One region of the Anaerocolumna sp. AGMB13020 genome, then DNA from elsewhere that is predicted to be linked to it. Evidence: a T-box and tRNA genes for the amino acid it is inferred to sense, from the RefSeq annotation. Region 1 holds a T-box; the other regions hold tRNA genes.

The links. A T-box is a leader RNA that pairs with one kind of tRNA and senses whether it is charged. The one in region 1 lies ahead of R2R35_RS08100 (valine--tRNA ligase), so its partner is inferred to be a tRNA-Val.
Region 2: it has a tRNA-Val gene. The T-box ahead of R2R35_RS08100 (valine--tRNA ligase) is inferred to sense a tRNA for this amino acid. The anticodon was not compared.
Region 3: it has a tRNA-Val gene. The T-box ahead of R2R35_RS08100 (valine--tRNA ligase) is inferred to sense a tRNA for this amino acid. The anticodon was not compared.

Annotation. Positions count from the first base shown of each region.
Region 1 covers NZ_CP136910.1:2,041,839-2,051,585, forward strand. Annotated here, with positions in the region: gene spoIIAB (anti-sigma F factor) at 1-136, opposite strand, end outside; gene R2R35_RS08085 (STAS domain-containing protein) at 159-545, opposite strand; gene R2R35_RS08090 (tetratricopeptide repeat protein) at 1,005-2,408, opposite strand; gene R2R35_RS08095 (hypothetical protein) at 2,584-2,727, opposite strand; gene R2R35_RS08100 (valine--tRNA ligase) at 2,971-5,631, opposite strand; T-box leader at 5,751-5,963, opposite strand; gene R2R35_RS08105 (hypothetical protein) at 6,344-7,489, opposite strand; gene R2R35_RS08110 (DUF5716 family protein) at 7,517-9,670, opposite strand; gene R2R35_RS08115 (DUF5717 family protein) at 9,735-9,747, opposite strand, start outside.
Region 2 covers NZ_CP136910.1:2,987,190-2,996,936, reverse strand. Annotated here, with positions in the region: rRNA gene R2R35_RS12170 (23S ribosomal RNA) at 1-2,375, shown strand, start outside; tRNA gene R2R35_RS12165 (tRNA-Asp) at 2,425-2,498, shown strand; tRNA gene R2R35_RS12160 (tRNA-Val) at 2,513-2,585, shown strand; tRNA gene R2R35_RS12155 (tRNA-Thr) at 2,599-2,671, shown strand; tRNA gene R2R35_RS12150 (tRNA-Tyr) at 2,702-2,783, shown strand; tRNA gene R2R35_RS12145 (tRNA-Met) at 2,812-2,885, shown strand; tRNA gene R2R35_RS12140 (tRNA-Phe) at 2,936-3,008, shown strand; tRNA gene R2R35_RS12135 (tRNA-Lys) at 3,042-3,114, shown strand; gene namA (NADPH dehydrogenase NamA) at 3,658-4,680, shown strand; gene fsa (fructose-6-phosphate aldolase) at 5,004-5,657, shown strand; gene tkt (transketolase) at 5,770-7,755, shown strand; gene R2R35_RS12115 (response regulator transcription factor) at 8,169-8,852, shown strand; gene R2R35_RS12110 (sensor histidine kinase) at 8,842-9,747, shown strand, end outside.
Region 3 covers NZ_CP136910.1:2,524,724-2,534,470, reverse strand. Annotated here, with positions in the region: rRNA gene R2R35_RS10130 (23S ribosomal RNA) at 1-1,071, shown strand, start outside; tRNA gene R2R35_RS10125 (tRNA-Asn) at 1,155-1,226, shown strand; tRNA gene R2R35_RS10120 (tRNA-Glu) at 1,312-1,383, shown strand; tRNA gene R2R35_RS10115 (tRNA-Thr) at 1,416-1,488, shown strand; tRNA gene R2R35_RS10110 (tRNA-Ile) at 1,493-1,566, shown strand; tRNA gene R2R35_RS10105 (tRNA-Asp) at 1,630-1,703, shown strand; tRNA gene R2R35_RS10100 (tRNA-Val) at 1,753-1,825, shown strand; tRNA gene R2R35_RS10095 (tRNA-Leu) at 1,860-1,945, shown strand; tRNA gene R2R35_RS10090 (tRNA-Arg) at 1,972-2,045, shown strand; gene R2R35_RS10085 (DUF1700 domain-containing protein) at 2,428-2,949, shown strand; gene R2R35_RS10080 (hypothetical protein) at 3,385-3,621, shown strand; gene R2R35_RS10075 (rhodanese-like domain-containing protein) at 3,718-4,020, shown strand; gene R2R35_RS10070 (THUMP domain-containing class I SAM-dependent RNA methyltransferase) at 4,151-5,311, shown strand; gene R2R35_RS10065 (N-acetylmuramoyl-L-alanine amidase) at 5,591-6,790, shown strand; gene R2R35_RS10060 (XTP/dITP diphosphatase) at 7,040-7,633, shown strand; gene R2R35_RS10055 (metallophosphoesterase) at 7,680-8,162, shown strand; tRNA gene R2R35_RS10050 (tRNA-Pro) at 8,329-8,403, shown strand; tRNA gene R2R35_RS10045 (tRNA-Gly) at 8,445-8,515, shown strand; tRNA gene R2R35_RS10040 (tRNA-Arg) at 8,542-8,615, shown strand; tRNA gene R2R35_RS10035 (tRNA-His) at 8,707-8,780, shown strand; tRNA gene R2R35_RS10030 (tRNA-Gln) at 8,797-8,868, shown strand; tRNA gene R2R35_RS10025 (tRNA-Lys) at 8,922-8,994, shown strand; tRNA gene R2R35_RS10020 (tRNA-Leu) at 9,005-9,084, shown strand; gene R2R35_RS10015 (ISL3 family transposase) at 9,308-9,747, opposite strand, start outside.

The DNA.
Region 1 (9,747 bases):
AAACAGCAGTTTTGATATCGGATATTTCCTCCAGTGTAGGATCCAGCTGGGCTACAAAACTTGCCACAACTGATCTTGCAAAGCTTTCATTTTCAGATTTGCTGTCAAACTCTAATAACATTTCGTTGGTATCCATACATATCCTCCTGTTTAAACACCTATCTTCCCTTAGCTAACGCCTCTTCTATGGAATCAAATTTCGGAATGATCCGGTAAAGGCCGGACATTCTGAAAATTCTGTCTAAATTATTGTTTATACCGGTTACAAAAATCTTTCCCCCTGAAAGTGCTATTTTCTTGTAACGTCCCATTATTACACCGATTCCGGAACTATCCATAAAATCTGTTCCGCTGAAATCAAATACAATATTCCTAATCTGTCCCTTGTCTAGCAGCTTGTCCGACTGTTCCCGGATTGACAGGGTATTATGATGATCCAGATCCTGCTTCACCTGTATTATCAGACACTTCTCTTTTACATGGTATTCCGCCGCCTCCTTTTTGTTTATTTCTGATTTTCTCTTTAACGGTTCTTTCTTATCCATGCATACCTCTTTTCCGGACATTTAATTTTACCTGTCTCTTAAACAGAGTCAGGTGTAATCCGTTAGGATCGTTTTCATATACCATTTGAAATATCTGAAGTTTAAAATTTCGTTTTTATAGGCTTAAAAGCGTTCAGGCTTCTTCGTCTATAAGAATGAAATAATGTTCAACTCAAATAGTGCTTCAAGTGATATCTTAACTCCCATCTTTGTGCTTTAGCACCCTCAAATCAGGAGATTCGGAAATCTCCTTTCTCTTACAGAAACTCCATAACCTTCATTAATTCGCTATAAAATGGAGCTTTAACAAAAGTTATAAAACCCAGAAGTTTACATTTACATATTTTAACATATATTTTCTCATCCGTCTATAAGAAAAGACAATTCCAAATAATTTTTGGAATTGTCTCTCCTGGTTGATTCTATATTAGATTTTATATTTGATTTTTTGCTTTATCTTTAGGGCAAGGTCTGCAATTTTTCCTGTGCCTGGTTGTAGCGGCGGTTTGTTTCAGGAATCTTCTCAATTATCAGGTTGTAATATTTTTTTGCATTCTCATAATCGCTTTTTTGGTGATAAGACCTGGCAATAAAATAAAGTGCATCCGCGTTGGTATTATCCAGTTCATAGGTTTGAAGCAATACCTCCAGCGCTTCATCATACTTTCTGTTAGAATACAGCCCATAACCTTCATTATACAATGCCGCAGCTGCCTTTTCTCCTACTGCATCTTTAATCTGGTTATAAAGCTCCAGGGCCTGAGGTTTCTCTAATTTATCCGTGTTAACCTTTGCCAGCTGCTCAGCCACAGTAACATAATTAATCTGGGAAGTACCTTTTTGTAGTTCATTTACGTATAAAGCTGCTGTCTTAAAGAGCTGATCATAGATTGTATCATCTACCTGATTGCCGTTTAGTTCCTCAATCTGTTTATTCAGCGCAGCAATTTGGGTATCCAGTTCATCCTTGGCCTTTACTGCAGTGTCATACTTCTGTTCCAATTCATTAATCTGTGCACTGTGTTCCGTCTTTAGCGCATATGATTTGCTCTCGTAATTGTTGACAACAGTTGGTACCAATAGAAAGGCTGCACCCATAATACCAATAGCTATACCAATTATCAGATTTACAAAAGGCCATATATTAGGTCTTTCTTCTTTATAAGGAGTATGACCAAAGACTACCGGCTCCGCAACAACCTTTCTTTCTTCCTTCTTTTCTATCCTGGTATCTTCACCGGCGGTCTGATTAAGCTCATTCAATTCCCTCATGTACTTAAGGGTGGTTGTGTTGGATACATCTATTTTACTTGCTTTGGTCAGATTCTTAAGAGCCTTGTCAAGCTCACCGCTCTTAATGTATAGCAAGGCAAGCAGCTGAAGCGCTTTCACAAAGTGAGGATTCAGATTAACAACCTTCTTCAGTTGTATGATTGCCAGATCCTCATTTCCCTGCTTGGCTGACTGCAAGGCAGCATTATATTTTTTGGTAGTCTGGTTCAGGTTCTCAAGTCTGGTAGGATTAGCCTGGACTAATTCCATGTATCTGTCCGCATCATTATTTTCCTGCTGTAAATGCTTACTGATTACCCATTGACTCAGAGCAGCGACAGGTTCTCCCATCTCATAATAAATAAGGCCCAGAAGATTTCTGGCATCCGTATTTCTCTTGTTCAGCTCCAAGCTCTTTTTTAATATAATGACAGCACCGGACAAATCTCTTACTTTTGCCTTCTGGAGTCCTTCATTATAGTAACGGTTGGACATTAAATTTATTTTTGCATACACGGTTAAGTCTTCCCCGCAGCGTTCACAGCGGTTGTTCTTACCCTGAACGCTTTTATTGCATACCGGACATATCATGTTATCTTCCTGCCACTTGTCATACGAGCAAAGGAATCTCTTGTGGCTTCCTTTCCATTCTTATTTTCCATCGCTCTTCGCTCTGCTAAGAACATCCAGGGTGTATTTAAAAACTTTTGCACCTGCTTGCCAAAAGCGCCGGCAGAAGGGTGCAATGAGCTTTTAAACACACCTTTTAATTCTTGTCTTTGATCTCCTTCAGCATGGTCTTAATAATATCTGTAATATCAGACAGATCATTACTTTTTATTACTTCTTCCACCTGATCTACTTCAAGACTTGGCTGAAATTTAGCGATTTCTTCATCAAAATTAATCATGCTGACTCCTATCTGTGCGCTCCGGTGCACTCGATTTTTTTCTGCAACCCACTATATATACATATCACAATCTTGTATGCAATATGTATCTGTAAGCTGATTTAATTTTTTACTTTCTGTCAGATCTAAAATGCCATATTAAATTAGCTTTTTATTTCCGTTCTTTTCTTTCTATCTTAACCATTATATGGGTAAAAATCAAGTGTAATCTCATACCCTAAGAATTTTTACCTCTTATCTTAACTATTTCGTAAGAGTTTTAAGACGTTCTTCCACCTGTTCCATAAGCTGGGTGTATTTTGCAAGCTTTTCCTTCTCTTCCTGAATCTTGGCTTCCGGTGCTTTGCTTACGAATCTTTCGTTTGCCAGCATGCCATTCACACGGTTTAACTCACCGGCTAAACGAGCCTTTTCCTGATTCAGTCTTTCTATTTCCTTCTCGATATCAACCAGTTCTGCAAAAGGCATATAGATTACAGCCTCCGGTATAAGCGCTGTAACTGCATCCGCAGGTATACCATCGGTATTCTTCTGAATGGTTACTTCTGAAGCATAGGAAAGAGTTGCAAAGAAAGCTCTGCTGTTCTCAAAGATTTCCGTTATTCTGTTATTTTCCGTTACGATAATCACAGAAGCTTTCTTTGAAGGCGGTACATTCATACCGGCACGAACAGCTCTGATACCTTTTACTGCTTCCTTCATTAATTCAACTGCTTCTTCCTCTTTGCTGAAATTGAATTTTTCATCAAATACCGGCCAATCCGATACCATAATGGATTCTGCTTCTCCGTCTTTTCCTTCTGCTTCTAATAAGGTGCAGTAGATTTCCTCTGTGATAAAAGGCATATAAGGGTGAAGAAGCTTTAAGGAAGTTACCAGCACCTGTTTTAAGGTCCAGATAACACCTGCTTTGGTCTCATCAGCATCGTTGTAAAGTCTGGGTTTAACCATTTCGATATACCAGTCGCAGAATTCCTCCCAGATGAAATCATATATTTTCTGTACGGCAATACCAAGCTCAAAGCTTTCCATATTATCCGTTACTTCTTTTACAAGTGTATTGCATTTGGACAGAATCCATTTATCCGCATCTGTTAAGAGAACCTTGTCTCCTTCTGCCGCTTCGGCTTTCTCAAGATTCATCATAATGAAACGGGAAGCATTCCATACCTTATTGGCAAAGTTTCTGCTTGCCTCAACTCTCTCTAAGTAGAAACGCATATCATTTCCTGGTGCATTTCCGGTAATCAATGTCAGACGAAGGGCATCGGCACCATACTTGTCAATTATCTCGAGCGGATCGATACCATTTCCAAGGGACTTACTCATCTTTCTTCCCTGAGAATCTCTAACCAATCCGTGAATCAGTACCTTATGGAAAGGTGCTCTTCCAGTATATTCATAGCCGGAGAATACCATACGTATTACCCAGAAGAAAATTATATCATAACCGGTTACCAGTACGTCGGTAGGATAGAAGTATTCAAGATCTTCTGTGTTCTTAGGCCATCCAAGGGTGGAGAAAGGCCACAGGGCTGAGCTGAACCAGGTATCCAGCGTATCCTCATCCTGCACCAGGTGATTATGTCCGCATTTGGGACAGGTTCCCGGCACTTCTTTTGACACAACCACATCGCCGCATTTGTCACAGTAGTAAGCAGGTATTCTATGTCCCCACCAGAGCTGTCTGGAGATACACCAGTCTCTGATATTGTCCGTCCAGTTAAAGTAGATCTTATCAAAACGCTCCGGTACAAAGGTTATAGCACCGTTTTTTACCGCATCTACTGCGGGTTTGATAAGTTCCTCCATTTTAACGAACCACTGCTGTTTGATTAAGGGTTCGACTGTTGTATTACATCTGTCATGGATACCTACATTGTGAACATGGTCTTCTACTTTCTTTAAGAGTCCCATCTCCTCTAATTCTTGTACCATCTGCTTTCTGGCTGCATAACGGTCCATTCCTGCAAATTTTCCACCCTTTTCATTGATGGTGGCATCATCATTCATAATATTAATCTGTTCCAGGTTATGTCTTTTTCCTACTTCAAAATCGTTCGGATCATGAGCAGGTGTAATCTTTACAACACCGGTACCAAAATCCTTATCTACATAGGTATCCGCAATAATGGGTATCTCTTTGTCCAGGAAAGGAAGAATAACCGTCTTGCCAATCAGGTCCTTATAACGCTCATCCTCGGGGTGTACCGCTACAGCCACATCACCTAACATGGTTTCAGGTCTTGTTGTAGCTACCTCTAAAAACTCTTTTGTTCCTGTAATAGGATAAAGAAGATGCCAGAAATGTCCGTTTTGTTCTTCATGTTCTACCTCTGCATCTGAGATACTGGTCTTGCAGACAGGACACCAGTTAATGATACGGGAACCTTTATAGATAAGTCCTTTCTCATATAATCGGATAAATACTTCCTCTACTGCTTCGGAACAGCCTTCATCCATGGTGAAACGCTCTCTTTCCCAATCACAGGAGGAACCGATCTTCTTAAGCTGGCTGATAATACGGCCGCCGTATTCATCTTTCCATTCCCAGGCTCTCTTTAAGAAACCTTCTCTTCCAAGGTCCTTCTTATCAATTCCTTCTTTCTTAAGCTGTTCGATAATCTTAACCTCTGTTGCGATACTTGCATGGTCTGTGCCGGGCTGCCAAAGCGCATTATACCCCTGCATTCTCTTAAATCTTGTAAGTATATCCTGCATGGTGTTGTCAAGGGCATGTCCCATGTGAAGCTGACCTGTGATATTGGGCGGGGGCATAACAATGGTGAAAGGTTTTTTACGTTTATCCACCTCTGCTTTAAAATATTTCTTATTTATCCACTTTGAATACAGCCTGTCTTCTATATCCATGGGGTTATAGTTCTTTTCCAATTCCTTGTTCATTCTTTCCTCTCATTCCTCCGCTCTTGGCGGCATTTATTTTCTGCTTCCGGGGCAGTTATTTCTTTCTGATTTTTTAGCTTATGGCCTGTTCACTAAAGACAAAAAAAAGGCCCTCCGTCTAAAAGGACGAAGAACCGTGGTACCACCTTTGTTCACAGCTATAATCTGCTGCCTCTTAATCTGTAACGGGACTACCCGGCATTTCCTACTCGGCTTTCAGAAACACAGTTCAGGAGCTACCTTCAACAAGCAGTAAGTAAGACAGCCTCTCAGCCTTGAACTGTCCTCTCTGATACACTTACCCGTCTAATCCTCTCCATCATTACCTTTGTTTTATCTATAATCAATATAAATATCATATGAAAACTTTCTTCTTCTGTCAAGTACGAAATGTTGGTTATTGGGGGGAGAGAAATTTTGGTTGATGGGATGACGGATGTCTTTGGGGGTGTACGATGAGAGTGGCTTACATTTATGCATTTTCCTGTTCAGGGTTCCAAATTCCACTAAAATGGCAGAAGTTGTTCCCTGGGCAGGTAAAAGGATACCAAACTCGCTGAAATTCGCTCAGACAGTGGTATCCTTTCACCTAGGGACAACTGCTGCCATTTAAGTGTCATTAAGGAACCCTTCAATGGAAAATTCCTAAATGTAAGCCACTCTCATCTGGGGTATTCTAATGATAACTTCGTAGTTTTTGGTATGCGATTCTTTATAGATTTATTCCGTGTTTTTTCAGAAGCTCTGATACATATTCTTTGTTCTCTTCTTTTTCTTTGGTGAATTTCTCGATATCCTCAAGACACTTGTCCTTTAGCAGGTTGTTCTGTTCAATTCGGTCTTTTAGTTTCTGCCTTCTGTCAAGGAGCGTGGTAGTTAACTTCTCCATTTCTGCTGAATCCAGCAAGGCTTCCAACTGATATATCCAGATCTTGGCATCTGTGATTTTTGCAGCCTTCAGATGCGTGATAATTTCACTGTTATAGTATTCTGTCTGTTCTTTGCTGACCTTATACTTATTCTCATCTTCCTTTTCCTTCTTATATTCTTCCCAAAGATAAGTAAGCTGGGCATAACTGTCTACCATATACTTCTGATAACAGTAATCCAGTGCGTTGGTATTATTGATATATTTAATCTTTACCTTATTCAGCAGCTGAATTGCACGATTCAGTTTTTTTTCTGCATCGGCCATATCTTTTCTGTTCTCTCTGGCACGTATAAATATATAAGCTGCTGCAGTTGCACCTAATGCTATGGTTAGAAGAAAAGGCAGCTGCATGTTTGCACCGGTTCTTAGGTTTACCCAGATAAATAACAGAAATAAAAGAACGGAGAGTATACTGGTAGTTATCCCGATGGTACCAAGAGTTTTCTGATTGGCTTCTGCATCCTCTTTCTGATGCAGCAAAGCTGCTCTCTCACTGTCCAGATATTTCATATCATTTTCGATATCAAAGCTGTAAGCCTCCCAGGCTTTCATCTTCCTAAGGTCCAGGGGAATGCTTTCTTCAAATTTAGCCAGATTATGATATTGGGTATCTTTAATCTTACGGGTGCCTTTCTTATATCTTTCCCTGTCTTTTGACAATGTCAGAATCTTTCTGGCTAGGTCATTGATTAGCTCTCTGTCTTCTCGGTCCAATGCCTCAATTTTCTGTATATCACTGATATAATGGGTTACTGCCTGCAGCTCTGTCTTCATTTCCTGTGCCTGCAAAGTACTTTCTACGATTTGCTGGCAGCTGTCTTCTATCGCGTATTTGGAATGCTCTGCCTTATCTACTGTCAGGCTTAAAGGTTCTTCTGTCTTGCTCTTCTTATTTTCCTCTGAAGCCTTACGTCTTCTAAATGCCATGTGCCTGATTTCCTTTCCGTAACCGGTTTATGAATTCTCTTTGCGGTACTCTTCTTTATATAGAGCTATTATATCATTAACTTCCCGCTTGAAATCGTTAAGCCTTCCGGTATCTTTTGCTTCCTTAAGAGCCGCTAATTTCATATAATTATCGCTGTCCTTAAAGCGTAACAGGCTCTGCTGTATCTCTTCCTTTAAGGTTTCTATATAGGTTTCATGGACTAATTTCTGATTACCTTCTGTAGCATCTGATAAGTCTGCTTCTTCCATCGTTTCCCCTGAAAGCAGTACACACAGGTAATACTGTCTTTTGGACTCTTCACTGCCATTTAAACGGTAAGCTTCCATAAACTCTGACTTAGCTCTTAATAAGCCTTCCAGATGAAGCCTGCAGATTCCAAGATTATGACGAATTCTGCCTGTAACCTCTGTAGTCAACGTATTGCTGTGATTGTTTATCAGGATTTCATAGATCAATCCTGCATCCGCATACTGCCCATGGGCTAAAAAGGAATCTCCTTTTTTTAATGCCATTTCTGCAGGAGAGATATTCTTTCGTTCCTTTTGCTTATTCAAAAATTCTTCAGCTTCTGTCTTTGTATAATAATCTGTATCCAGCAAGAAAACCGCTGCAGCTTCCAAAAGTGCTTCATAGCCGGATAACATCGTTTTTATCTCTCTTAGCTTCAACGCTTTTTCAACTTGCTTAAGCTCCCGTTCTACCCAAAGAAGAAATTCCTCCTCCAAAAGCTCATCTGTGAGGAGCAGGAAATTATGATGAATATAATAATAAAGTTCTTCTGTATTATGAACAACCGTGCCGGTTATTTTAAATCGGTAAGGAACTTCTGCCTTGACCTTATCGCATAAAATAAGCACTCCAGCACTCTCTTTTTCTGTATTATCTGCATCCTCAAAGAGTTTTATAAGTTTTTCCCATCTTAAGCCGGAAGACTTTCTGAATTGCCCAAAACCAGTATCTCTTACTTTTATTTCCGCTGTTCTATCATCCTGAAAAGTCAGGGATATTTCTACACGTGCTGACTTATCTTTTTTTACCTCTAAGCCTTCCAGAACTATTTGGTGATATTCCTTTTTTAATGTGAATAAATCCTTCACCTGCAAATTTATAACATTGCTTTCTGTTATAATGAATTCCTGGGTGCAGGGTATATCATACCAGGCCTTATAACCGTCCCAAAGCGGAATATCTGCCGCTTCACCCTCCTTGTAACCCGCTGCTGTTATAAGGGCATTTATACGGTCTGAGTCCAGAAAGATATATTCCTTTAGTGCACCGGACTGTTCATTCTCTTTTTCCCTGGAGGTATAGCACGCTCCTTTGGCATATAGATTCTGTCCTTTAAATACTCTCCTGCCGGTACATAGTTCCTTAAGGGCATTGTCGACCCAGTCACCTTCAAAACCTGCTCCGGTTACATAAATAGTAGAAATCAGCTGCTTATGAAGAATTCCTTTGGCAAGATTAAGAAAACAATACTCTGCCCGCTCTCTGTCATCCTTCTCCACTTCTTCCAGGCTTAAGATGTCACTCAAATCTCTTCTGCTTATTCCAACTGGTATGGGACTTAATCTTCTGTTTATGCTTATCTGACTATAATAAAATTCCTCTTCATCCATATGAAATAGCCCTACATCATTAAGCCACAGCTCCTTTTTCTGACTGAGAGCATAGTATTCACAACTAAGGGAATTGCTTTGAAGAACAAGCCTGTCCTCTTTGATTCCCATATTATAAAAAGCTTCTGTAAGTGCTGCTTTTAGATTCTCATTTAACTTTTTTACGGTTATGGTTATTTTACCGATGCTTTCGCCGGGAAATTTCAAGGTAACAAGGGTCAGGCATTTACGAAAGAGTTTTTCCAGAAGGAAGGCTGCCGTGTAAGCCTTATCATATAGCAGAATTTCATCCCCCGCCATAGCTTTTTCAAGCAGATTATCTGCCTTCTGACACAAGCCCTCCTGCTCAAGGCTCAGAACTTCTTCTCCGTAAGCCCATTCCTTACCACCTGTCTTACTTCCTACCAGTGCCGGATAGAGATACTTTCCCTGGCTTAAGGTTATGGATTCCGGTTCCATGGTCTTATGATTATAAAAACATATCTGGATATAATCCTTTCCGAAATCAATCCCTAACAGAAGTTTTTTTCTGTCAGTCATACAGCTCTCCTTTCTGTTCAGCACGGTGGAGTATGTTTTAAATACACACTTTCGTGCAACGCTTCTAAATGGGTTTA
Region 2 (9,747 bases), 950 kb from region 1:
GGGAGTGAAAGAGAACCTGAAACCCTGTGTTTACAAGCTGTGGAACACCTATTTACAGGTGAACCGCGTACTTTTTGTAGAACGGTCCGGCGAGTTACGTTTACTGGCAAGGTTAAGAGTTTAAGACTCGGAGCCGAAGGGAAACCAAGTCTGAATAGGGCGAATAAGTCAGTAAAAGTAGACCCGAAACCGGGTGATCTACCCATGTCCAGGTTGAAGCTGCCGTAAAAGGCGGTGGAGGACCGAACACACATCCGTTGAAAAGGGTGGTGATGAGGTGTGGGTAGGGGAGAAATTCCAATCGAACCCGGAGATAGCTGGTTCTCCTCGAAATAGCTTTAGGGCTAGCCTTGGTTTAGTCTAATGGAGGTAGAGCACTGAATATCCTAGGGGGCGTCAAAGCTTACCGAAGATTATCAAACTCCGAATGCCATATAGATGATGACCAGGAGTCAGACTACACGAGATAAGTTGGGTAGTCAAAAGGGAAAAAGCCCAGACCACCAGCTAAGGTCCCAAAGTGCGTGTTAAGTGGAAAAGGATGTGGGATTTCGAAAACAACTAGGATGTTGGCTTAGAAGCAGCCACACATTAAAAGAGTGCGTAATAGCTCACTAGTCGAGAGGTCCTGCGCCGAAAATGTCCGGGGCTAAAACACGACACCGAAGCTGTGGATAGTAGTGAATACTACTGTGGTAGAGGAGCATTCTTAATACCGACGAAGCGATACCGTAAGGAGTCGTGGAGGGATAAGAAGAGAGAATGCCGGAATGAGTAGCGAGATGAAAGTGAGAATCTTTCAGGCCGAATATCTAAGGTTTCCAGAGTAAAGCTGATCTGCTCTGGGTAAGTCGGGACCTAAGGCGAGGTCGAAAGACGTAGTCGATGGACAACAGGTTGAAATTCCTGTACCTTATAAAAACAGAACTGTGGGGACGCAGAGACAAAGTCAGAGCCGGGTGAGGAATACCCGGTACAAGCGAGGTACCAGTGGAGCAGGAAAATCCGTTCCATAATGGGAAGACGTGATGTGGACCGAAATATAAGTAGGGAAGCTGATGGAGGCACTGCCAAGAAAAGCCGCTATTGTTTTTTATAAGCCCGTACCGTAAACCGACACAGGTGGATGAGGAGAGAATCCTAAGGCCGACGGGAGAAGCATTGTTAAGGAACTCGGCAAAATGACCCCGTAACTTCGGGAGAAGGGGTGCCTGTAGAAATACAGGCCGCAGAGAATTGGCCCAAGCAACTGTTTAGCAAAAACACAGGTCTATGCAAAACCGTAAGGTGAAGTATATGGGCTGACGCCTGCCCGGTGCTGGAAGGTTAAGGGGAGATGTTAGGGGTAACCCGAAGCGTTGAACTTAAGCCCCAGTAAACGGCGGCCGTAACTATAACGGTCCTAAGGTAGCGAAATTCCTTGTCGGGTAAGTTCCGACCCGCACGAAAGGCGTAATGATTTGGGCACTGTCTCGACAATGCACCCGGTGAAATTGAAATACCAGTGAAGATGCTGGTTACCTGCGCCAGGACGGAAAGACCCCATGGAGCTTTACTCTAGCTTGATACTGGGATTCGGTATTGCATGCACAGGATAGGTGGGAGGCTATGAAGCGGTGACTCCGGTTGCCGCAGAGCCGTTGTTGGGATACCACCCTTGCAGTACTGGGTTTCTAACATGTGCCCGTGATCCGGGCAGTGGACAATGTCAGGTGGGGAGTTTGACTGGGGCGGTCGCCTCCGAAAGGGTATCGGAGGCGCTCAAAGGTCCTCTCAGGATGGACGGAAACCATCCGCAGAGTGCAAAGGCATAAGAGGGCTTGACTGCGACACCGACGGGTGGAGCAGGTACGAAAGTAGGACTTAGTGATCCGGTGGTATAAAGTGGGATTGCCATCGCTCAACGGATAAAAGCTACCCTGGGGATAACAGGCTTATCACTCCCAAGAGTTCACATCGACGGAGTGGTTTGGCACCTCGATGTCGGCTCATCGCATCCTGGGGCTGTATTAGGTCCCAAGGGTTGGGCTGTTCGCCCATTAAAGCGGTACGCGAGCTGGGTTCAGAACGTCGTGAGACAGTTCGGTCCCTATCCGGCGCGGGCGTAGGATATTTGAAAGGAGCTGACCTTAGTACGAGAGGACCGGGTTGGACTGACCTCTGGTGTATCGGTTGCACTGCCAAGTGCATGGCCGAGTAGCCAAGTCGGGACGGGATAAACGCTGAAGGCATCTAAGCGTGAAGCCCCCCTTAAGATAAGATATCCCATGCGAATGCAGTAAGACCCCTGAAAGACGATCAGGTGGATAGGTTAGAGGTGGAAGTGTGGTAACACATGCAGCTGACTAATACTAATAGGTCGAGGGCTTGACCTAAAAATGGTTTTTATCGGATGAATTAATGTGTAAGTGAATGTCAAGTATTGGCCCGGTGGCTCAGTTGGTTAGAGCGCCGCCCTGTCACGGCGGAGGTCGAGGGTTCGAGTCCCTTCCGGGTCGTTGGTAATAAATATGGGATCTTAGCTCAGCTGGGAGAGCATCTGCCTTACAAGCAGAGGGTCATAGGTTCGAGCCCTATAGGTCCCATTTACCTAAAAATGCCGACGTGGCTCAATTGGCAGAGCAGCTGACTTGTAATCAGCAGGTTATCGGTTCGAGTCCGATCGTCGGCTTGAGTGTGAAAACACTTATAAAAAAAATATGGATGGATTCCCGAGTGGCCAAAGGGGGCAGACTGTAAATCTGTTAGCGACGCTTTCGAAGGTTCGAATCCTTCTCCATCCATTTGTTTTAAAATAATAAAAAATAATATCGCGGGGTGGAGCAGTCTGGAAGCTCGTCGGGCTCATAACCCGAAGGTCATAGGTTCAAATCCTGTCCCCGCAATCCGAAAACATGCAGTTTTCGAAAGAAATTGAGTCAATGATGTTGGCCTTGCCCAGATAGCTCAGTCGGTAGAGCAGAGGACTGAAAATCCTCGTGTCGCTGGTTCGATTCCGGCTCTGGGCATTTTTTATTGGATTTTTTAGATTCAGTAAATTTGGGATATTAGCTCAGTTGGTAGAGCACTTGACTTTTAATCAAGGTGTCCCGGGTTCGAATCCCGGATGTCTCATAATCGGTTTATATACAAGTTAAGAACGTTATTTGTTAAATAAATAATAAGCTTATCCACAAATTATAAACGAATAGTTGATAAAATCCACTGTAATTTATGTTACAGTGGATTTTTTGTTATATCGAAGTTTTTTTTGTAATGAATAATTAAAGTAATGATTGTATTTACTAAACTATTGTTTCAATCAGATACTTGTGTTTGATTGTTTTCATCATCTTTAACATTTTTAAAATTTGGCTCTGTACAATCTACTCCTTATATCGTGATGATAACTAATAATCAAGTAAGTATAGCGTTTTATTGAATTTTACTTTTGATGACCTGTTCAGATACTTATAATGCAACAGTATAGAGAAAATAGCTTATAAGCCAAATAGTAATGTTAATTTATATTTATTTAGTGTATAATTATTATAGTGTGGTATTTTAAAGAGTAGAAGTTTTTAATTTGAAGTACACTCAAATAGATGGGATTTAATTTGTGTAATTCATGCAAACGAAAAGTACTTAGTGATTTAAATATCTAGCAGGAGGTATAGAATGAAGATCTTCGAAGAATTCAAAATAAAAGACCTGTTGTTAAAGAATAAAGTAGTTATGCCGCCTATGTGTATGTATTCATCCGATGAAACAGGATATGCCAATGAATTTCATTTTACTCACTATGTCACCAGAGCAGTAGGAGGTGTAGGTTTAATAATAATGGAGGCTACTGCAGTTTCACCTAATGGACGGATTACAGAGAAAGATCTTGGTTTATGGGAAGATGGACAAATCGCTGGTCTAAAGCAGATTGTTAAGGTATGCCATGAGCAGGGGAGTAAAATGGCAATTCAGTTAGGACATGCCGGACGTAAGTGTACAGCCCCTAATGAAAGAATCGTAGCTCCTAGTGCCATAGCTTTTGATGATAAGAGCCAGATTCCTCATGAATTAACATTATCTGAAATCAAAGCGGTTGTCAGAGACTTCAGAATGGCTGCTATAAGAGCTGATAAAGCAGGATTCGATGCTATAGAAATACATGGAGCACATGGTTATCTCATAAGTGAGTTTTTATCCCCTATATCGAATAAGCGTAAGGACGAATATAACGGTAATGCTGCTAATAATGGACGTTTTCTTAAGGAAATACTGGAAGCAGTAAAAGAGGTCTGGCCTAAAGAAAAACCCATTATCGTAAGAGTTTCAGCTGATGATTACCTTCAAGGAGGAATGACACCAGAATTTATGAGTGATATCCTGAAAGATTTTAAATCATTGTTTGATATCTTACATGTTAGTTCAGGTGGTGTTGCACATGCTGAGATAGACTCCTATCCAGGTTATCAGGTAGAGGCCGCCAGATATCTAAGGGAAAGTTGTATGGTTCCTGTAATTGCTGTCGGGTTAATTAATACTCCAGATATTGCAGAAGAGATTATAGCAAATAAAAGAGCAGATTTGATCGCTATTGGAAGAGAGTTGTTAAGAAATCCTTATTGGGTTTTAAATACTGCAAGAGAAAAGAGAATACCTTATGAATATCCCAAACAGTATTTAAGGAGTTTTAACATATTCTAAATTCCTTTATTTTATATAGTAATATAGAATTCTATTTATAAATTATTTAATAGATATACATCGCTTTATGAAGCTCAATGAAATATTTATATGAAAAAGACAATAAAATATAAAATAATTTAGATATTTCTCAAAGAAAATTTGTGTTTTTTAAATCCAGATAAAGTTTTGTCATTAAACTATTGCATTACTGCTTATATTATAGTATATTTATCTATGTGATTGGATTTAGAACGGTTTAAGTTAATTTGTTTACAAGTATCTAAAATAATTTAGTAAATCAGTACATACCTATAATGGTAAACTGAACGGAGGATTGTCTTATGAAATTTTTTATTGACACAGCGAATGTTGAGGACATTAAGAAAGCAAATGAAATGGGTGTAATTTGTGGAGTAACTACCAATCCATCACTCATTGCAAAAGAAGGAAGAGATTTCGTAGAGGTTATTAAAGAAATTACTGCAATCGTAGACGGACCAATTAGCGGAGAAGTAAAGGCTACTACTGTAGATGCAGAAGGAATGATAGCAGAAGGCAGAGAGATTGCAAAGATTCATCCTAACATGGTTGTTAAGATACCAATGACTGTGGAAGGTCTTAAAGCTACAAAGGTTCTTTCTTCCGAAGGAATCAAAACAAACGTAACTCTTATTTTTACTGCAAACCAGGCATTACTGGCAGCCAGAGCGGGTGCAACATATGTATCACCTTTTCTGGGACGTTTGGATGATATTTCATCACCTGGTATTGATTTGATAAGAATTATCGCAGATATATTTGAAATCTATAATCTTCAGTCAGAAATTATTGCTGCCAGCGTCAGAAACCCTATTCATGTTACTGATTGCGCACTGGCTGGTGCACACATAGCTACAGTACCTTACAGTGTTATTGAGCAGTGTACAAAGCATCCCTTAACAGATCAGGGAATTGAAAAGTTTCAGAAGGATTATAGAGCAGTTTTTGGTGAATAAAAAAGATCAAGAGGTAATTCAATAGGGACTAAATAATAGTCTTTTGAATATAATAAAATTTCCAAAAAGATAAATAGGTTTTGGAGATTAACAAGGATTTAGGAGGACAAAAATGAGTAATATTGATACATTGTCAGTTAATTCACTGCGCGTATTAGCAGCGGATGCAGTACAGAAAGCAAATTCAGGACATCCTGGTCTGCCACTTGGCGCAGCAGCTATGGCATATGAGGTATGGGCGAATCACATGAATCACAATCCCAAGAACCCTAAGTGGACAAACAGGGACCGTTTTGTCCTGTCAGGTGGACATGGTTCTGCACTTCTTTACTCTCTGCTCCATTTATTCGGATATGGCGGTTTATCTGTTGAAGATCTGGCATCCTTCAGACAGTTGGATTCCCTTACACCGGGCCATCCTGAATATGGTCATACTGTTGGTATAGAGGCTACTACAGGACCTCTTGGCGCTGGTATGGCAATGGCAGTTGGTATGGCAATGGCTGAAGCTCATCTGTCAGCTAAATTTAATAAAGAAAACTATCCGATAGTTGACCACTATACTTATGTTTTAGGCGGCGACGGCTGTATGATGGAAGGTATCTCCTATGAGTCCATGTCCTTAGCAGGAACATTAGGTCTGAGCAAGTTAATTGTTCTTTATGATTCTAATAAGATATCGATAGAGGGTGACACGGATATAGCATTTAGAGAAGATGTGTCTAAGAGATTTGAAGCATTTGGTTTCCAGACACTGGTTGTAGAAGATGGTAATAATCTTGAAGAGATAGGTGCGGCTATTACAGCAGCTAAGGCGGATACTACCAGACCCACCTTAATCACAGTTAAGACCAAGATTGGTTATGGTTCTCCCAGAGAAGGAATGGCTAGTGCTCATGGTGAACCTCTTGGAGCAGATAATGTCAAGGCATTAAAAGAAAAATTAGGATTCCCTGCAGATAAGGATTTCCACGTTCCTGCAGAAGTATATAAGCACATAGAGGAAGTTAATAAAAAGAGTGAAAAAGCAGAGGCTGACTGGAACGAACTTTTTAGCAGTTATGCGAAAGCTTACCCTGAATTAAAAGAACTCTGGGATAAGTACCACAATGAGGCTATTGCTGAGGAGCTTTTAGAGAATGAGGAGTTCTGGTCATATCCTGATAAGCCGGATGCTACCAGAAACTTATCTGGTATGGTTATTAACCGCTTGAAAGATATTATACCTGGTTTTATTGGAGGTTCTGCAGATTTAGCTCCTTCTACTAAGACATATATGAAGGATGCAGGAGATTTCTCCAGTGAGGATTATTCCGGACGGAACCTGCATTTTGGAGTTAGAGAGCTTGCAATGGCAGCTATCGGTAACGGTCTTGCACTTCATGGCGGTTTAAAGGCTTATGTATCAACATTCTTTGTATTCAGCGATTATGTAAAACCTATGGCTAGGCTTTCTTCTTTAATGGGACTTCCATTAACTTTCGTACTTACACATGACAGTATTGGTGTTGGAGAAGACGGACCTACACATGAACCTATCGAACAGCTTGCAATGCTTCGTGCTATGCCTAACTTTACTGTTTTCAGACCGGCAGATGCTACAGAGACAATAGCTGGATGGTATTATGCAGTTACCTCAAAGAAAACCCCTACTGCCCTTGTGCTGACACGTCAGAACCTGCCGCAGTATAAAGGTTCCAGTAAAGATGCCTTAAAGGGTGCTTATATCATTGCTCCTTCTGAGAAGGAAGTACCGGATGCTATTATTATGGCAAGTGGTTCCGAAGTTGAGATCAGTATCAATGCGAAGGAAGAGCTGAAAAAAGAAGGAATTGACGTAAGAGTTGTAAGTGTTCCTTCAATTGACCTTTTTGAAGAGCAGAGCAAGGAATATAAGGATAGTATACTGCCTAAGAATGTCAGAGCAAGAGTTGCCGTTGAAGCAGCAATTGATTTTGGCTGGGGTAAATATGTAGGTCTTGACGGTACTACTGTTACAATGAAAGGCTTTGGTGCTTCTGCACCAGCAGGCTTGTTATTTAAGAAGTTTGGTTTTACAACCGAAAATGTAGTTGCAGCTGTTAAATCAGTCTTGTAATGATAGAAAGAAAGCATGAATATACAGATAATAATTAAGTAATACTGAAGTGGAAATAGGTCGATCTACTGGGCCATTGTCTGGAAAGAAAATGTTCTTTGGTTTCAAGCAAGCATATTCAGTTGCTGCCAATTATTAGAATAGTATGTGAGTGAGAGATTGTATATTTGAAATAATAGTTTAGTATCAATAGCAGGGCATCCATGATAATGTATAAATTATGGATGTCCTTCTTTATGTCTGGAAAGTCTAATCATTAGTTCCTTATAAGTAGTTATATTCCTATTTCTTCTGTTGTATATTAATACTTGTAAGTATTCAATTCTAATAGAATTTTAATATTAAGTTATTGCAAATAGCTATTTTTGCAGATAGAATGAGTTTAGATGGAATAATATACAGGAGGGTAGTATATGCCTAAAATATTGATAGTTGAAGATGAAAGTAAAATAGCCCGCTTTGTTGAGCTTGAATTAAAATATGAAGGTTATGAGGTAGAGATTGCTGCTGATGGCAGGACAGGTCTTGAGAAGGCTCTTCAAAAGGAGGTAAGCCTGGTACTGCTGGATATAATGCTTCCTGGTATCAGCGGTATTGAGGTGTGCAGAAGAATTCGTATGGAATCAGATGTTCCGGTTATAATGCTTACTGCCAAGGATGATGTTACAGATAAGGTAGCAGGGCTTGATATAGGGGCTGATGACTATATGACGAAGCCATTTGCCATTGAGGAACTCCTGGCTAGAATAAGAGTAGCCTTAAATCGCCATACAAAGCAGGTACAGCCCAAACAGGATATACTCAAGATTGGAAAACTAAAGCTTAATTTATCCGGCCACAGTGCTTTTTATGGAGACGATGAGCTGGTACTGACCAAAAAGGAATATGAATTATTAGAGTATCTTATCAGAAATAAGAACATTGCCATTACCAGAGAGCAGTTATTGAATAATGTTTGGGATTATGAATACCTGGGAGATACCAATGTAGTAGATGTATATATCCGCTACCTGAGACAGAAAATTGATGATAAGTATGGTATACGCCTTATCAACACAGTGAGAGGGGTAGGTTACATTATTAAAGATGAAGGTTAATTTTAAAGAATCCTTAAGGCAGTTCCTTATAAGGATTGTACTTCCTTTCCGAAAGAAGCGGGAAGTCTGGCTGGGAAATTTTCGTTTTTCTATCGCTTTTCGAATTTCCCTTCATTATCTGAAGCTGCTAATAATAAACGGTGTCCTGTTTTTATGTTTCTTCTCCCTTCTGTTTTTGTGGGGTGAGAAGCTACAGATGCATGACAGCGCAGAGGTAATATTGGAGGAAGCTGTAGAAGAAGGTTTTCCGGAGGAAAACGCCAGTAATAATGACAGTACTTTTGCTTTGCTTGGCATTCATTATAAAGCAGTGGATAATAATACCGGAGTTATTCTTTTTAACAACCTGGAAAAGGATCTTACCGGAGAGAAAAAGCTCTTTGATTCAATTTATATCAGTGGAGTTTTTGATGAAAGCGACCTGGCCGTTATAGTAGAAGAACATAAGGAGGTAGTGGTTAATGGAGCTTTAGTTGATATCCTATTTCAGTATGACCTTGCCGCCAGTCTTAAAGAATTAAATATGCTCTTGCTTTGCGTTGGTTTATTGTATTTATTTTTGGTATATGTTATTACCCATTTTGGAAAAAAGAGTGACAGGACTTTGCTGGAGCCTATATTTGAGATGTCAGAGACTGCAAATCGTCTTACTGTTAATAATCTTGGGAGCAGGCGGCTTAATGTGGAAGGTACAAAAAATGAATTAAAGGATCTTGCAGCTGTAATAAACAATATGCTGGATCGTTTGGAAATTTCCTATGAAAGTCAGAAGCAATTTGTATCCGATGCCTCTCATGAGCTTCGTACGCCTATAGCAGTCATACAGGGTTATGCCAATCTCTTAAACAGATGGGGAACAAGTAATAAAGAAGTTATGCTGGAATCCATAGACGCC
Region 3 (9,747 bases), 480 kb from region 1:
ACGCCTGCCCGGTGCTGGAAGGTTAAGGGGAGATGTTAGGGGTAACCCGAAGCGTTGAACTTAAGCCCCAGTAAACGGCGGCCGTAACTATAACGGTCCTAAGGTAGCGAAATTCCTTGTCGGGTAAGTTCCGACCCGCACGAAAGGCGTAATGATTTGGGCACTGTCTCGACAATGCACCCGGTGAAATTGAAATACCAGTGAAGATGCTGGTTACCTGCGCCAGGACGGAAAGACCCCATGGAGCTTTACTCTAGCTTGATACTGGGATTCGGTATTGCATGCACAGGATAGGTGGGAGGCTATGAAGCGGTGACTCCGGTTGCCGCAGAGCCGTTGTTGGGATACCACCCTTGCAGTACTGGGTTTCTAACATGTGCCCGTGATCCGGGCAGTGGACAATGTCAGGTGGGGAGTTTGACTGGGGCGGTCGCCTCCGAAAGGGTATCGGAGGCGCTCAAAGGTCCTCTCAGGATGGACGGAAACCATCCGCAGAGTGCAAAGGCATAAGAGGGCTTGACTGCGACACCGACGGGTGGAGCAGGTACGAAAGTAGGACTTAGTGATCCGGTGGTATAAAGTGGGATTGCCATCGCTCAACGGATAAAAGCTACCCTGGGGATAACAGGCTTATCACTCCCAAGAGTTCACATCGACGGAGTGGTTTGGCACCTCGATGTCGGCTCATCGCATCCTGGGGCTGTATTAGGTCCCAAGGGTTGGGCTGTTCGCCCATTAAAGCGGTACGCGAGCTGGGTTCAGAACGTCGTGAGACAGTTCGGTCCCTATCCGGCGCGGGCGTAGGATATTTGAAAGGAGCTGACCTTAGTACGAGAGGACCGGGTTGGACTGACCTCTGGTGTATCGGTTGCACTGCCAAGTGCATGGCCGAGTAGCCAAGTCGGGACGGGATAAACGCTGAAGGCATCTAAGCGTGAAGCCCCCCTTAAGATAAGATATCCCATGCGAATGCAGTAAGACCCCTGAAAGACGATCAGGTGGATAGGTTAGAGGTGGAAGTGCAGTAATGCATGCAGCTGACTAATACTAATAGGTCGAGGGCTTGACCTAAATAAGTAGAATTTTATTCTGCTTATGGTTAATAATGTTCATATATTCATAAATCAAGTTATTAGAAAAGACAAGTGTAGTATTCCTCGATAGCTCAATGGTAGAGCACACGGCTGTTAACCGTGGGGTTGTAGGTTCGAGTCCTACTCGGGGAGCTGTAGTCAGCATAAACTGCTGACTACAAAAAAACAAAATAATGGTTGACAAGCATTAAAGTTTGTGTTATAATATTTAAGTCATGGCCCCATGGTCAAGCGGTTAAGACATCGCCCTTTCACGGCGGTAACACGGGTTCGAATCCCGTTGGGGTCATTTTTTGATATCATGAACGTGATAAGTAATACGCCGACGTGGCTCAATTGGCAGAGCAGCTGACTTGTAATCAGCAGGTTATCGGTTCGAGTCCGATCGTCGGCTTTTTGGACCTTTAGCTCAGTTGGTTAGAGCAACCGGCTCATAACCGGTCGGTCCGGGGTTCAAGTCCCTGAAGGTCCATTACATTAGTTGTTACAGCTTTAATTGATACTTAAGATAATAAATACATATTTATTTAAATATGGCCTAGTGGCTCAGTTGGTTAGAGCGCCGCCCTGTCACGGCGGAGGTCGAGGGTTCGAGTCCCTTCTGGGTCGTTTCTTTAGAAATAAAGAACCAAATAATTAATTTACATGAAAGTTTCGTGGGATCTTAGCTCAGCTGGGAGAGCATCTGCCTTACAAGCAGAGGGTCATAGGTTCGAGCCCTATAGGTCCCATAAATAATTGATTACCAGGTCAATTATTGAAAATGCCGGCGTGGCGGAACTGGCAGACGCACAGGACTTAAAATCCTGCGGGCCTAATCGCCCGTACCGGTTCGATTCCGGTCGCCGGCATTGTAAAATAAAAATTCTTTGAATCCGTGCGTTTAGCTCAGCTGGATAGAGCGTCTGGCTACGGACCAGAAGGTCGGGGGTTCGAATCCTCTAACGCACATATAGGACTGTAATTTCTTAATCGGAGTTACAGTTTTTTGTTATTCTAAAATATTATTATAAATAATTCCTGCTAATCCATAAAGATATTTCATATAGGTTTATAATACTGCAGGAATAATTACACTGCAATTATATTAAATCTCTGTAGAAGTTCATATTGCAGTATTTGCTATTTTATAATTGAGCTATCTCTTAACAATATCCTTAAAATTAGTTATTTAATGAAATGTTAATAATAGAGCTATTTACCCCAATGGAGCATTATGCTAAAATTAGACTAATTCTTAACACATTAGATAAAACTAATAGTTATAAATTAGAAGCTAGATTAGGTAAAAGCAGCAGATAATCGAAAAGGATGGTTTGATATAGGAGGATACATGACTAGAGAAGAATTTATTATAGAACTTAAAAAAGCACTTGCAGAAGAGATACCTGCAAATGAAATTGAAAATAATATAAACTATTATAACAGTTATATAAGAGAACAAATGCAAGTGAAATCAGAAGAAGAAGTTCTTTTAGAGCTGGGTGATCCAAGATTAATAGCCAGAACGATAATTGATAGCTTTCAGATGTCCCAGGGGCCGCTGTACAACAATAAGAGGCAGCGCATGGGCTATGAGGATGCTTATACAGAGGAATGGCAGGATGAGGATACCAGTGAGGAGTATGGACAGAATAATGATGTATTTGGCAGTGCAGGGAGCAGTTATCATGTGTATAAGAATTATGAGTTAAAGTGGTATCATAAAGTTGCTTTAGCTGCTATGATTGTTGTTATTCTTTCTATCGTAATTATAATCGGGGGTATAATCTTAAAGTTATTTTTTTCAATCGGAGTTCCTTTATTACTGATTTACCTAATTTATAGGCTGGTAATAACCAACCGGAATAATTAAACCGTATCACAATAGTAAGCAATTTACGTAATTTTAACTAGCTGAATAGTTCATTTTAGTTAGCGCATAAAAAGAATTAAAGTGAAACAACCGCCAAGGGGGAGCCAAGGCGGTTGTTTCGATGAGGGGAGTATAAATAATTAATAAGGGGTTATATAGTGCGTTAGATGAATCTTCCGATCTCTCTCTAACACAATTACATTATAATACATAATTAACAATTATGCAAGATGCTAGTAATATAAAATCTAATATTTTTCTTAAATTTTCTGATTTACTTAAAAACCCATTATTTGTTAAGTGATTGAATAATATTTTCGATAAAATAAATTTGTTGTTGCATATTTTAAATGAAAAACGCTCATAATATGGGTGTAATCTTAATAAAAAAATAGATTTTTAGGAGGACTTTTAAAATGGCAAACAACAGTTATAATGATTACTCATCAAACTCAGAAAAAAATACTACAAGCAAAAACACTTCAACAAACACAACATCCAATACACAGAACAAAACTTCCAATAGCTCCAAAAACAACGCTAAGAATACAAGCTCATCCAATTCTGCGCGTAATACAACAAAAGAATAATATCAGTAAAGCATTAAAAGAGCGTGTTGCAATATTAAAAAATATGCAACACGCTTTTTTATCTAATATTACTTATAAGTAAACCTTAGCTATAAGTAATATCCTTTGCTCTTTTCACGTATCCAGGCACAAACAGGCATTTTCCAGAATAATATAATATCGAAGTGCAGGTGATATTATGACTTTTGAAACGATTAATGCAAAGGATATAATGTACTACATAAGAAGGCCGGAGGTATTGATTATAGATATCAGAGAACCCCTTGAGTTCAGCCAGGGGCATATACCCTCTGCCATAAATATACCCTATGATGATTTTGAAAATGGAAAAAGGGATATACCCGGAGATAAACTGTTAATACTGTATTGTGACAGAGGCAATCTAAGCCTGTTGCTTGCAAGGGATTTAAGCAAAGAAGGTTATTGGGTTAAGAATATTTATGGTGGCATGCATGCATACCGAGGTGTTCTTGAGTATTAATAGATAAACAAAAGTGTTTTTCTTACCCAAACTGCTTGAAGTTGGTTTATTTATTGCATTGGTATATTTCATATGTTATAATTCATTGTTAGTTCAATTTACCTCAGTTAAACAAAGGGAGTACAATATGATGAATCAATATGAATTTTTGGCACCATGCCATTTCGGTTTAGAAAGTGTTCTGAAGAAAGAGATAACAGATTTAGGCTATGAAATAAAACAAGTTGAAGACGGACGTATTCTGTTTGCCGGAGATGAGACGGCCTTTGCCAGAGCAAATATTTTTCTTCGTACAACAGAACGTATACTTCTTAAGGTAGGTAAATTTAGAGCAGAGAGTTTTGATGAGTTGTTTGAGGGTACGAAAGCAATTCCCTGGGAAAATTATATCCCCAAAGGTGGTAAGTTCTGGGTAGCCAAGGCTACCTCTATCAAAAGTAAGGTATTCAGTCCGTCAGATATTCAATCAATCATGAAAAAAGCTATTGTTGAGAGATTGAAACAGGTCTATAAAATAGAATGGTTTCCGGAGGATGGGGAGAGCTATCCTATCCGTGTTACTTTTATGAAAGATGAAGTTACTATTGGTATTGATACCTCTGGTGAGTCTCTCCATAAAAGAGGATATCGAAAATATGCAAGTAAAGCACCTATAACAGAAACTCTTGCAGCAGCTTTGATTATGGTAACACCCTGGAAATATGATCGTATACTGGTGGATCCTTTTTGCGGCAGTGGAACCATTCCTATTGAAGCTGCCATGATTGGGGCTAATATTGCACCTGGAATCAACCGCTCCTTCCTTGCTGAGAATTGGAAACTGGTACAGAAGAAAAATTGGTATCAGGCGATTGAAGAAGCAAACGATGTGAGAAAAAAAGACATTGAAATGACTATTCAGGGTTATGATATTGATGGTGAAATTGTAAAGGCTGCAAGGCAGAATGCGGCGTTGGCAGATGTGGAGGATTATATCCACTTTCAGCAGAGGCCACTCAGTGAATTAAGCAGCAGTAAAAAATACGGTTTTATTATTACTAATCCGCCTTATGGTGAAAGATTAGAGGAAAAGGAGGCTTTGCCGGCTCTTTATAAAGAAATCGGAAAAACCTATGCTAATCTGGATGCCTGGTCTATGTTCCTTATTACCAGTTATGAAGATGCCATAAAATATATCGGACGCAAAGAAGATAAGAATCGTAAGATTTACAATGGTATGCTTAAAACCTATTTCTATCAATTTATGGGACCTCGTCCGCCGAAAAGAAATAATATAGCTAATGAGGTTTAATATACACCGGTAAGAATTTCATAAGAAGGCTGTCATATTACGGTTAAAAGATTAATTCTATTGGAAAATAGAGTTATGGGAAAACACAGTAATAGGCAGCTTTTTTTATAAAAAAAGTTGACTTTATATTTTATACTTTATCCTATCCTACTTATTACCCATTAATCAAGAATACAGTTAAATTAGGTATTTTTAAAATTGAGATATATGTAATAATATTTTGCTTATTGTAGAAAAATTAGATGCATAGTATAATCGTTCTATCAGGGGGATTATAGAATGGGAGATAAAGTGCTAAAGTATACGGCAGTTTTCACCTTTGGTCTGATGCTGTCGGTAGTTATATTTTCACTGATTTTATCTTATAAAGCAGATCTTGTGGGGGATGATTCTGCTTTGGCTGCAATCAAAACGGTTTATGAAAAGCAAAATGATAGTAAAGATTACCTTTCTACCGTCGATGAATTGAAAGATGAACTAGGGGATAAATATATAGCAATAAATAAGGATGTTAATAAGGAAATTACAATAAGTGAGGACTCTATTAACAAAAGCCTGACTTTGATAATAAAAGGCTTAAAAGACAAGAGCTTGACAGAAGATAATATTGTAAGAGTAAACAAAAAAGAAAGCTATCAGGGCATTGTTTCACAAAGGGCAGAAGCAGAAAAGAGCGGATATCTGGTACCGGAGGTATTAAATGCGGAGGATGGAGAGATTTCCTATGGTATAATACCGGAGTTTGAAAATACGGACCCTGTTACTAAAATAGATATTGACTATAATAAGAAAGAAGACGGAACCTACGAAGCAATCATAAGTTTAGTGCTGGATCATGTTTATGCACCTTTTATGTTAGAAGAGGAGGGACAGGTCTATATTTCATTAAAAAAACCTTCTGATGTCTACGAGCATATAGTTGTTTTGGATGCGGGACATGGAGGAAAAGATCCCGGCGCAGAAGCAGCTGATGGTTCTTGTTATGAGAAAGAGATAAATCTTCAGATACTCTTATATGTTAAGGAGCTGTTGGATAAGGAGAATATAAAGGTATATTACACCAGAACTGACGATAGAACGATTTACCTGAATCCAAGAGTTAATCTGGCAAATGAAACAGAAGCTGATCTATTTATCAGCATTCATTGTAATTCCAGTGAATCCTCGCTGCCAAGAGGGCTTGAGGTATTGTATAAGAGTAATTGGGGCAAGATTTCCTATAGTTCTGAACAGCTAGCAAGAATAGCATTGGAAGAAATGAAAACAGTGACCGGTTATGTTAACAGAGGTTTGGTTGCTGGCGACGAAATGTTGATTATTAATAAATCACAGGTACCGGTTGTGTTAATCGAAGTGGGTTTTATGTCAAATCCCCAGGAACTGGAGTTCTTAAAATCCAATAAAAGAGAAAAAGAAATAGGAAAAGCAATTACCCAGATTATAAAGAGAGCTCTTGCTGAAAAAGAAGTCACGAAATAAGGATATAAAGATTCAATTTGTTTTAAGATAAAATATTCTCCTGGAACGAAGCACCCATAAAATACGCATAAATGAGTAAAAGTTCATCCTGGATTTTATAGCTTTTTGATGTCGGAGAAGCGGTTGTCAAAATTGCTCGAAAATGTGAAATATATTAATTATTAGAAAGGTGCCACAATAGGGTCTGTCCATCTGTATTATTTGTGACAGCACCGGCTGAAAGGCATGGGGTATATAAGAGGTACAATGATGCAAAGAATTATATTTGCCACGGGAAATGAGGGCAAAATGAAAGAAATAAGAATGCTCCTTAAGGATCTGGATTACCAGGTGATATCTATGAAGGAAGCCGGTATAGATATTGATATTATAGAAGACGGTGATACCTTTGAAGCAAATGCGATAATCAAAGCCAAAGCAATTATGGAAATGACAGGGGAGATTGTTCTGGCAGATGATTCAGGGCTGGAGGTAGATGCCATGGATAAAGGCCCTGGTGTTTATTCTGCACGTTTTATGGGAGAGGATACTTCCTATGATATTAAGAACAATTATATACTCGACAGGTTAAAAGGACTTAAAGGGAGTGACAGGAGTGCCAGATTCGTATGTGTTATTGCCTGTGCTTTTCCAGATGGCAGAATTCTGACAACCAGAGGTGTGTTTGAGGGATTAATCGGTGATACTATTTCCGGTGAAAATGGATTTGGCTACGACCCTATATTCTGGGTACCTGAGTATGGCTGCACCTCCGCTGATTTATCCCCGGAGGTTAAGAATGAGGTAAGTCATCGAGGTAAGGCCTTAAAGGAAATGAAGGATAAATTAAAGGAATGGATGTAACAATAAATATTAGCAGAAAGGCTATAATCGGGTCATAAAGGAATTTATGAAAATACTAATCGTAAGTGATACCCATGGAAGATTAAGCAATTTGGAAAGAGTTATTTCGAAGGTAAGCCCACTGGATTTAATGCTTCATTTAGGGGACTTTGAAAGCGGTGAAGACTATATTAGTTCAATAGCCTTTTGTCCCGTGGAATTTGTATCTGGAAACAATGATTTTTTTGCAGACGTACCAAAAGAGAAGATTATAACCCTTGGCTGCCATACAATACTAATGACACATGGACATCGGTATGGTGTTAATTTTGGTACGGGGAGACTAAAAGAAGCAGCTCTTTTGCAAGGTGCTGATATTGTTTTGTATGGACATACCCACAGACCGTCTATCGATTTAAGTACGGGTGTGTGGGCAGTAAACCCCGGCAGCATCAGCCAGCCCCGGCAGGAGAACGGTAAACCCTCTTATATTATTATGGAGATAGACAGTCAGGGAAAGGCTCATTTCAGCCTTAATTACCTGCCTTGAGAGTACCTTAATAATCCACGGAAAAGCATAAACAATAAGCCTTAAAATCTGCCAAGACAAGACATTGTAGAAAAATTTAAAAAAGTTTAAAAAGTTGTTGACAATTATGTTGGCATAATATATAATGATTCTTGCGTCACGAAAGCCGCAAAAAATAAAAGCCTAACGGGGTGTGGCGCAGCTTGGCTAGCGCGCTTGATTTGGGATCAAGAGGTCGCAGGTTCGAATCCTGTCACCCCGACTTATACTTTTGTTAAGGTGGCTAAAGATAAAATTTCATACGCGGGTGTAGTTCAATGGTAGAACACTAGCCTTCCAAGCTAGATACGTGGGTTCGATTCCCATCACCCGCTTGATGTATGTAATATACATCATATGTGTGCTAGTAGCTCAGTTGGATAGAGCAATGGCCTTCTAAGCCATGTGTCGGGGGTTCGAATCCCTTCTGGCACATTTTATCTTGTAAAGACAAGTATACGTCAGTTGATATTGACAGCTCCTGCGTAGGGTTAATGTGGACAAGATAAGGTGTTATTGTTTTATGGTGGGTATAGCGCAGTTGGTTAGCGCGCCAGATTGTGGCTCTGGAGGCCAAGGGTTCGAATCCCTTTATCCACCTTGGTAATAGTACCATTGGGCTGTCGCCAAGCGGTAAGGCACAGGACTTTGACTCCTGCAGTCGCTGGTTCAAATCCAGCCAGCCCAGTCAGCCATCGCTGAAATCAGGGAACCTGCCGCGAATGGTGTTATATATTATTTGGGATATTAGCTCAGTTGGTAGAGCACTTGACTTTTAATCAAGGTGTCCCGGGTTCGAATCCCGGATGTCTCATTTATAATAAGCGGATGTGGCGGAATTGGCAGACGCGCTAGACTTAGGATCTAGTGGGATACCGTGCAGGTTCAAGTCCTGTCATCCGCATTATAAGGAATTGCAGTGATTATGAGAAATCAAATATCAGGCATAAACCAAGAAATAACCATTACCATAAGGTAGTGGTTATTTTTTGGCTCTTTGTCAATAGTTGGGGTGGGATTCGTATGAATCCCGCTCCTTTCTTACGTTTAGAGCTGTTTCGATAGTTCATTCTACTGTATGCTGTTTTGGGCATGCAAAATAAGCCTCCATATCCCGACCATTTTTCCTATGATGTACAATGAAGTATCCGAGTACGGAACCGGTTAAAGTTTCGGATTCCATAAGAACTTCGTTTTAATACTTTAATCTTATTGTTAAATCCTTCTGTGACACCGTTTGTAATGCCATATTTGAAGGCATTTAAGATTTCTTTTCTCCAAGACTGGAACGTTTTTGCACATTTCTCGAATTCTTTAATACCGCATCCTCTTGCATTAGATATCCAATCATCGAATTCCTGCTGTTGCTTACGATAGGACTCCAGCTGGCTGATGTCATAAAACCATTCTTTCATCATGTGCGCCAACCGTAGGTCATCACTATACTGGAGCATCAGATCACAGGCTTGTTTGTTCTCGTCTTTCAGCTTTCTATAGCGGGTCAAAATCAGCTTCCGGCTTCGTTTATAGTATTTTCGAAGAGAAGTCGGCATGGATTTTTGGAGCC